3 regions of the Blautia sp. Marseille-P2398 genome follow, and region 2 is predicted to be linked to each of the others. Evidence: predicted binding sites of a transcription regulator. Region 2 holds the regulator's gene; each other region holds the start of a gene.
What was found. The regulator Rex, encoded in region 2, represses fermentation and respiration genes when NADH is low (regulators of the CRP and FNR family bind a similar motif). The targets are predictions, from matches to a motif close to ATTGTTAANTANTTAACAAT.
Positions count from the first base shown of each region.

Region 1: ACESZG_RS04865 (NAD(P)H-dependent oxidoreductase subunit E) is a predicted target of Rex. The motif match lies at 1,297-1,316, and genes of this name have one in related genera.
Region 3: ACESZG_RS04800 (L-lactate dehydrogenase) is a predicted target of Rex. The motif match lies at 1,304-1,323, and genes of this name have one in related genera.

Region 1 is NZ_CAXSTD010000003.1:105,512-108,800, forward strand. Features, by position in the region: gene ACESZG_RS04855 (Fe-S-containing hydro-lyase) at 1-202, shown strand, start outside; gene ACESZG_RS04860 (YoaK family protein) at 525-1,226, shown strand; gene ACESZG_RS04865 (NAD(P)H-dependent oxidoreductase subunit E) at 1,550-2,029, shown strand; gene ACESZG_RS04870 (NADH-quinone oxidoreductase subunit NuoF) at 2,026-3,289, shown strand, end outside.
Region 2 is NZ_CAXSTD010000001.1:352,636-355,924, forward strand. Features, by position in the region: gene ACESZG_RS01685 (bifunctional ADP-dependent NAD(P)H-hydrate dehydratase/NAD(P)H-hydrate epimerase) at 1-1,303, opposite strand, end outside; gene ACESZG_RS01690 (redox-sensing transcriptional repressor Rex) at 1,393-2,040, opposite strand; gene ACESZG_RS01695 (ABC-F family ATP-binding cassette domain-containing protein) at 2,301-3,289, shown strand, end outside.
Region 3 is NZ_CAXSTD010000003.1:91,604-94,892, reverse strand. Features, by position in the region: gene ACESZG_RS04800 (L-lactate dehydrogenase) at 302-1,252, opposite strand; gene ACESZG_RS04795 (threonine/serine exporter ThrE family protein) at 1,517-2,848, opposite strand; gene ACESZG_RS04790 (DUF4866 domain-containing protein) at 2,917-3,289, opposite strand, start outside.

The sequences.
Region 1 (3,289 bases), on a different contig from region 2:
CGGAGCTATCGGCGGTGCAGGTGCGCTTCTTGCAAAATGCATCAAAAAGGCCGAACTGATCGCCTATGAAGATCTGGGAGCAGAAGCACTTCGTAAATTGTATGTAGAGGATATGCCTCTTGTAGTCATCATTGACTCAGAAGGCAATAATCTGTACGAGATGGGAAAAGCAGAATATCTCAAAGAACACGGAGATAAGTAATTCTGCAGATACATAAAAAAATAACTTCCATATGCTGTAGACATACAGTATATGGAAGTTGCTTTATATAGCCAAAATTATATATATATTGTATCCAATATATAAAAATCATATATACAATAATATGAATTATATCTTTTACATTTGACCTATAAACGTATAACATGATAATCAGGGTCAAAAAGGGACCCGCCAAACATGAGAAAGCAGCGATTTACGCAGTAAAGCAGCGGATTTCGAATGTTTGAAAATAAACGGTAAAAGAATAAAGGCAGTTATCCGTACAGGAGATAACTGCAAATAAACTTGAACGGGGAAAATCATGAAAGATCATAATCAACACGAAATACAAATGTCGGAAGCCTTTTTAAACAGTGCATTCCTGGCACTGTCAGGAGGTTTTCAGGATGCTTACACCTATAATGCAAGAAACGAAGTATTCTGTAATGCACAGACAGGAAACGTCGTTCTTATGAGCCAGCACTTTATGGCAGGAGAACTGACAGCAGGACTGGGATACTTCTTTCCTATTATTTTCTTTGCACTGGGCGTATGGGTTGCGGAGAAAATACAGGCAAATTATAAATATGCGCAGAAGCTCCACTGGAGACAGGGTGTTCTGCTGGCAGAAATCCTGATCTTATTTACAGTAGGTTTCCTGCCAACCGAATACAATATGCTGGCAAATGCCATGGCATCTTTCGCCTGTGCAATGCAGGTACAGTCCTTCCGCAAGGTAAACGGATATTCCTATGCAAGTACTATGTGTATCGGTAATTTGCGCAGTGGTACAGCTGCGTTGTCAGTTTATTTTCGTGAAAAAAAATCAAAACAGCTAAAACAGGCGATGTATTATTTTGGAATCATCCTTATGTTTGCCTTGGGTGCCGGCATTGGTGGAAATCTGTCCATACGCTATGGAATCAGAATGATCTGGGTTTCCTGTGGATTCCTTATGATCAGCTTTCTGTTGATGTTTATAGAAAAATATAAGCATTTCCATGAGGAACATGAAATTAAATAATGCAGCCATTTCCAGAAAGGTCATTGAGAAGAAGATAATATTCTTTTCAATGATCTTTTTTTGTTTTGATATTGCTATTAAATTAACAATCCTGTTAAAGAAATTGCTTTTCATTTATATACATTTATGAATACTATACATCTATAACAAATTGTTATAAATTAATTTCAGAAAATTTCAAAAATGATATTGTGCAAAACAACTATATAATGTATAATATCAACAGCACATATGTTGAAAATAACTAAAGCTGCGTGGGAATCGATATATCGGTACTATATTAAAACCGATGTATCAAAATTACTATTTAAGGAGGGAACCGAATGTTAGACCAGTCTTATTACAGAAAAGCGGATGAGATCATCGAGCACTACGGACGTACAGCAGCATCGCTGATTCCGATCATGCAGGATATTCAGGCGGAATATCGTTACCTGCCGGGAGAATTGCTGACTTATGTAGCGAAAGAAATCGGAGTAAAAGAAGCCAAGGCCTACAGTGTAGCCACATTCTATGAGAATTTTTCTTTTGAGCCGAAAGGGAAATATGTCATTAAAGTGTGTGACGGAACAGCCTGTCATGTGAGAAAATCCATGCCTGTAAAAGAGGCTTTGATGAAGGAACTTGGACTGAGCAACAAGAAACACACTACAGATGACATGCTTTTTACCGTAGAAACAGTATCCTGTCTGGGTGCATGTGGACTTGCCCCCACACTGACTGTCAATGATGAAGTACATCCGAAGATGACTCCTGAGAAAGCTGTAGAACTTTTGAATAAACTGAGAGGAGAGTGCGTATGAGTATTAAGAGTAAAGAAGACCTGTTAAATAAGCAGGCTGAAGTAAATGAGCAGATTAAATCTTATACCTGCCGCGTTCTTGTCTGTTCAGGTACCGGATGTATCGCATCCGGAGCGCAGAAGATTTATGAAGAGATGTCAGTACTCTGTGAGAGAATTGATGGAGTAACAGTTGAAATGCAGAAGGATGTGCCTCATGTAGGCGTGATCAAGACAGGGTGCCAGGGCTTATGTGAACTTGGACCTCTGATGAGAATTGAACCATATGATTATCAGTATGTTCACGTACAGCCGGAAGACTGTAAGGAAATTGTGGAGAGAACTATATTGGAAGGGAAACCTGTAGAGAGACTGTTTTATCGTGATAATAATACAGTCTGTCCACATCCTGATGATATTCCTTTCTTAAATCAACAGACACGTATCGTTCTTGAAAACTGCGGAAAAATCGATGCGGAATCTATCGAAGAGTATATTGCTGTGGGAGGCTATCAGGCACTTGCAAAAGTGATGGGAAGCATGTCCCCGCAGGAAGTTATTGATGAAGTAACTAAATCCGGGCTTCGCGGTCGTGGCGGTGCAGGATTCCCGGCAGGCAAGAAATGGTCTCAGGTTGCACGCCAGGCAGAGAAAACCCGCTATGTTGTATGTAATGGTGATGAGGGTGATCCCGGTGCATTTATGGATGGTTCCGTCATGGAAGGTGATCCATATAAGATGATCGAAGGTATGACTATTGCAGCCTACGCAGTCGGTGCGGAGAATGGATATATTTATGTTCGTGCAGAGTATCCTCTTTCTGTAAAGAGACTTAGGATGGCGATTGAACAGGCAGAAAAATATGGCCTGTTAGGTGATAATATTTTAAATTCCGGTGTAAACTTCCATTTACATATCAACAGAGGTGCCGGAGCTTTCGTATGTGGAGAAGGTTCGGCACTTACCGCATCTATCGAGGGTAACAGAGGTATGCCTCGTGTAAAACCGCCCCGTACAGTAGAGAAAGGTCTGTGGGGTAAGCCTACAGTTCTTAATAATGTAGAAACCTATGCTAATGTACCGAAGATTATTCTTCAGGGAGCAGACTGGTTCCGCACTATCGGTACAGAGGGAAGCCCCGGAACAAAAACCTTCTCACTGACCGGTTCTATCGAGAATACCGGTCTGATAGAGGTTCCTATGGGAACCACACTCCGCCACATTATCTATGATATCGGTGGTGGCTTAAAGAGTGGCGCCGCATTTAAAGGTGTCCAGATTG
Region 2 (3,289 bases):
CACTTCCCGCTGTAGCCATTCCTGCATTACCCGAAATGTTCAAATACATATCTCCAAAAGCATCTGCCACCACAGTACAGGCATCCTTCAGAACGCAAACCGCTCCAGACTCCTTTGCATAATCAGCTGCAGTCTGTGCCAGACAATCCTGGATCTTACCGATTTCTTTTCCGCACAGACGACTCATCTCACCAATATGAGGTGTCAGGATCACATGTTCCCCGATAAAACACTTCCAGTTGTCATGGACTGACAGAAGATTCAGGCCATCTGCATCCAGAATTACTGTTTTTTTACACTCAGCTGCCTTCGCCAGGAACCACTGAGCTCTTTCCCTGCTCTGCGCTCCGGTTCCAAGACCCGGTCCTATCACAAGCACATCACACCAGTCAAGCATTGCCTGGTTTTTTTTCTCATCAAAATCACAGGTGATCATGGCTTCCGGCAACAGTGTCTGCAACGGAATCCTGTTGGCCTCCACGGTCTGAATTCTCACCATTCCCGCAGAGCTTTTCAGAGCAGCTGCTGCACTCAGATATGCAGCTCCGCACATTCCTTCGCTGCCAGCTATAAGAAGAACCTTACCGAAGGTTCCTTTATTTCCATAGGGAACTCTCTCCGGAAGCATTTTCAAATCTTCACGTTCCAGATGATGCATACAGATTTTCTTTCCGGGTATGGAATAGATTCCGATATCCGTAACAACGATCTCACCGCCATACATGCGTCCGGGATAAAAACACAGCCCTCTTTTGCGAAAAGCAAAGGTAACCGTAAGATCTGCCCGGAATGCAATCCCCTTCTCAAATCCGGTATCTGAGTCAATCCCGGATGGAATATCCACAGCTACTTTATACGCAGATGCCCGGTTCATTGTACTGATAAGCTCTGCATATTTTCCCTCTACAGGTCTGCTCAGTCCAACCCCAAAGATGGCATCTACTATAGTAGTATATTCATCCAGATCCAGGTTATGCACCCGGGGCACCTGATAATATTCTGCTGTTTTAAGCTGTCCGGCAGTTTCAGCAGTCATTTTCTCTTCCTTACCCGCAATATAATACCAGGTTCTGACTCCTCTCAACTGAAGCAGTCTGGCAATCGCCAATCCGTCTCCGCCATTGTTGCCGGTTCCGCAGACCACAAGGATTTTCTCTTTTTCTTTATTCTTTAATCTCTGTACAATCTCCTCAACCGTCTTTAATGCCGCCCTCTCCATAAGTACCGGAGACGATATCCCGGCTTTCTGAATCGTATTATGATCCAGTTCTTTCATCTCAACAGCAGTTACAATCTCTCTCATCTGTTCACCTCCTGTTTACAATAACACATTTACATACAAGAGAAAAGCTGTGATCAGATGACCACAGCCTTGTGTTTCACAGTTATCCCTTACATACCTTCATGTTCCTTTCTGTACTCACTCAGGTTATAGGACAAAGTCATAAGACTCTCTGAAAGATGTACGTTCTCTACCATTACATCCTCCGGGGCATCCAGATCAATATGTGCAAAATTCCAGATTGCCTTAATTCCATTATCAATCAAAATCTTTGCCATCTCTTTGGCTTTGTTTTTAGGAAGAGTCAGGATCGCGATCTCAACCTCATTCTCCTTCAGAAACAAAGGAAGATCGCTCAACATCTGAATCTCAATTCCACGAACTGCAATCCCCTCAAGTACAGGATTGACGTCAAAAATACCAACCAGCTTAAATCCGCGCTTTTCAAAATCCACATAATTGGCCAATGCCTGTCCCAGATTACCGGCACCCAGAATAATCATCGGATGTACAGTATCCAGCCCAAGGATCTTACCGATTTCTGTATACAAATAGCGTACATTATAGCCGTAACCCTGCTGACCAAAACCACCGAAATTATTTAAGTCCTGACGAATCTGGGAAGCCGTCACATGCATCTTCTTGCTAAGATCATTTGAAGATATACGCTCTACATTCTCCTCCATCAATTCACCGAGGTAGCGGTAGTACCGCGGCAGACGCTTGATTACCGCTTTCGAAATTTCCTTAGCTTCCACAAATTTTCCCTCCTTAGCTTATCTATGTCAATTATACCCAGATGTTATTTTATTGTCAAATTAAATTTGTACTTTTTGACCAAATATTTCTGTATTTTTTTATCAATTTCATTCTGAAAAATTCCCCGGAATATCATATTTTCTTCCATGCATCCATCCGGTGCTTTCTTTTCCCTGGACAAAATCTCTTAAAATGCTTTCAAAAACAGGCATTTTCGATTATAATAGTACGCGGACAAATTACAAACGGAGGAATTCCTATGATTTTATCATGTCAGAATATCTGTAAATCCTTTGGCGAAAAAATCATTCTCAAGGATGCCAGTTTCCATATAGAAGACCGCGAAAAGGCAGCTCTCATCGGCAATAACGGTGCAGGCAAGACGACTCTGCTGCGAATCATTATGCATGAGCTCTCCCCGGATTCAGGAAACGTGGTACTTGCCAAAGATAAAAATATCGGCTACCTTGCCCAGTATCAGGACATTCATGGCCATCATACCATTTACGAAGAACTGATTTCCACCAAACAGCACATTATTGATATGGAGAACCGTCTGCGCTCTCTGGAACAGGAAATGAAAACCACCACCGGAGATGCTCTGGACAGCCTGATGAATACTTACACAAGACTGAGTCACCAGTTTGAACTGGAAAATGGTTACGCTTACAAAAGTGAGATCATGGGTGTATTAAAAGGTCTTGGTTTCACAGAAGAAGATTTCGAACGCCAGATAGAAACTCTTTCAGGCGGCCAGAAAACCCGCGTAGCTCTGGGTAAACTGCTTCTTGCCAGCCCTGACATTCTTCTTCTGGATGAGCCTACCAACCATCTGGATATGGAGAGTATTTCCTGGCTGGAAACCTATCTTCTGAATTACCCGGGTGCTGTATTTATCGTATCCCACGACCGTTACTTTCTTGACAAAGTCGTAACAAAAGTTGTGGAAATCGAAGCAGGAAATATGCGTATGTACAGTGGCAACTATTCTGCCTATGCCCTGAAAAAAGCCCAGCTGCGTGACGCCCAGTACAAAGCCTACCTGAACCAGCAGCGGGATATCAAACATCAAGAAGCAGTCATTGCCAAGCTGAAATCCTTTAACCGCGAGAAATCCATCAAACGTGCGGAAAGCCGCGAGAAAATGCTGGATAAAGTCCAGCGCATTGATAAACCACAGGAGATTCAGAATCAGATGCGCATTTCCCTGGAACCAAGATTTGTCAGCGGAAATGATGTCCTTACTGT
Region 3 (3,289 bases), on a different contig from region 2:
AAGAGGTTTTTGATAATTTTTTTATCACGCATCATTGCTCAATTCTTCTGATCTAAATTAATCTTTTTCAGGCAGATAAAATCTTCCGCTTTTCTATTTACTCACAATCATAGTATCTTTCAAAAAATTAATATAAATATTATTTATATATTTTTTTGCTTTTGATATATGTAAGCCAAAATTCGTCTGTTTCCGCTTACAGTACAGAATTTTGGCTAATAATTAAAAAGGAGTAAACAGTAATATGGATTCAGAAGAACAGGCTGTACCTGTACTTCTGAATGTTTTGTCTGATATATTATTAATTAAGGTCAATCTGAGCAATAATTTCTTTCAGTGCATCTGCACTCTTCTTAAGCTGTTCGATCTCAGCTTTTGTCATTCTCATTGGAACTTTGCCCTGTACACCATTTGGTCCTACCAGAGTTAATGTACTCAGGCATACATCATCGATTCCGTACTCTCCATGCATCATAGTAGATACTGTAGAGATAGACTCTGAAGAAGATACAAGAAGGCTGCAAAGTTTGCATACAGAAGAGGATACTGCATAGAAAGTTGCACCTTTCTTGGAAATGATCTCACCGCCAGATTTCTGTACATACTGAAGCATTGCTTCTTTATCAATCGGTTCAATATCCTTACCGAGTTTCTTCTCAAGGTCGTAATATTCATCCACACTTACACCTGAAATATAGGCACCAGACCACGGAATAAAGGATGTATCTCCATGCTCACCGAATACATAGGCATGGATATTACTCTGTGCAATCTGGAAATGTTCGGATAATCCGCAGCGCAGACGTGCAGAGTCAAGAATTGTACCGGAACCAAGGATCTGGTTTTCTGGAAGTCCGGAAATCTTTGTAAATACATAAGTCATGATATCAACCGGATTGCTTACGATCAGATAAAGGGCATTTGGAGCTGCCTTTACGATCTCTGGTGTGATAGATTTGAGGATATTTACATTTGTCTGTGTAAGTTCAAGTCTTGTCTGTCCTGGTTTACGGGCAATACCGGATGTGATGATAACGATGTCAGAATCCCTAGCATCTTCGTAGTCTCCGGCAATGATGGAAATAGGATCTCTGAAGCAGGTTCCCTGGATAATATCCAGAACTTCACCTTCTGCTTTCTTTTTGTTGATATCGATCAGAACAATTTCAGATGCGATATCCTGGCTTGATAAAGTGTACGCGATGGTAGATCCGACGCTGCCGGCTCCAATGATAGTAATTTTACTGCTCATAATCTTAATACTCCTTTTCTCCTAACAAAATTGACGTCTTAATGATAACACATTGTCAAAAAATTGACAAGAGCTTTTGTACAGAAATCTGAACAATTTTTTCGTTTAAATATTTGTTTGGAAGCATAAAATTGTTTGTTAGTTTGATATAATTTTCACATTTTCCTATTGGAGTAGATACTTGCACGAACAAATCCCCAACCACTGCTTATTGCTTTTTGCAATTTAAACAGTGGTTGGGGATTTCCCTGATTTTTGATTCGGTTAAGTACAGTATCTGAAAGCTTTATCTGTCAGAATACGTGCAAAGATTAGCCCTAATGGCAACGCTGCAATGATAAGGATCGCAGACGCAAACCAGGATGCAGCTACTGATAATGACATAATACCAAGATTATAAAATCCTCTGTATAAATATAATCCCGGAACCATGATAACGATTGAGGGAACTGTTACAGATATCCTTGGATATCCGACTTTATTCTTCAGCAGGGACGCCAGAAGTCCCGCAGTAAGTGCACCAATAAATGCGGCTGCAGCAGGAGGAATATTTGCAAGGTCTACCAGTTCCAGTCTCAGAGTATTGGCAGCTGCTCCTATCCCGGCTGCTGCGACTGCCAGACGAACCGGGCTGTTAAACATGATAGAGAATCCAAACACTCCGCAGAAACTTGCAAGAAGCCTGAATAAGATCCACTGCTCTGTTGACAGTGAAAATTTTATAAAATCTACAGGTTTCAAATGCAGGATCAGTGCCATGATCCATGCTGACATAGTAGCTACCAGAATAACGATCAAAGCATAAGTCAGACGTTCTATTCCTGAACGCATATCCAGTTTTGCAAGGTCAATACCACTGGTAATAAACGGAAATCCCGGTATGATAAAGAGCATTGCACAGATATATCCCGCTTCGTGCTGAACAGAAATACCAAATAATATTTCTCCAAGTTTGAGCAGACCTGCATATGCAAAACATGCCAGAGATACAGAAGACACAATACATAAGAACAATGTAAAATGGTGTTTGGTCAGTTTGCAGCGGAGATAATTTCCAATTCCTGCCCCGACAAATGCACAGAACATCTCGATCGGACCGCCCCCAAGAAGGAATGTAAATCCGCAGCATGCGATCGCTGCAGCAAGTCCCAGTGCAGGCGGGGAATATAGACCATGTGTTTTTTCAATATTGTCAAGAAATGTATGCAGCTGTTCTCCTGACATATGTTTTCCTTCTTTTTCAAAGTTTCGGATAAAGTGTTCCAGACGATTTAACTTCAAAGTATTTACGCCTGTATTAGTCAGGCACAACGACTGGGTAAAACCATTTTCTCCGTCATAACATGTATATTCAATGGACATCAGACCAATATCCGCCGTACACGTAATGCCAAGTGCTTCTGCCAGTGTATTCATGGAACTTCTCACTCTCCATGCTCCGGTACCGCATGAGAGAAACATAATCCCCACACGTCCGATAACGGATGCTTTCTCTGCGATGCTGGAATCTACAACTGGTACATTTTCCCCATTTTCATCTGTATACTCATGCCAGGCAACATCCATATGGTTCTTTTTAATCACTTCCTGCGGCATTTTTCTCACTTCCTCATTCTATATTGTCAATCGGATAAAATCATCCGCTTTGCTACTTGCTTGATTTGTTAAAGCTGCAGACTGTCATTTCCTGCTTTCTCCATCATTTTCTCTCTGCATGCCAGTACGATTCCGTCAATCTCGTCTAAATGCTGCAGCATTTTTTTCTCAAATTCATGGATAGGAAGAAGAATTCCAATTTCATCATAGGGTTTATCCGGATTCTCTTTCTTCAGACCTGTTTCCTGTCCGTAGTATACCATGGCTCTTGGGGCTTCTTCCTGAATCTTCTGGAAAGCATCCCATACAACGGCATATGCCTGTGCTTCTGTCAGACCCAGTTTACAGGTGTCGGGAAGTGCATAAAGAGCCAGGACACCACGTTTACGGTTATCTTTTTCTTCTGTAATGTTCAGACCTTCTGTATAGGTACGGACAAGA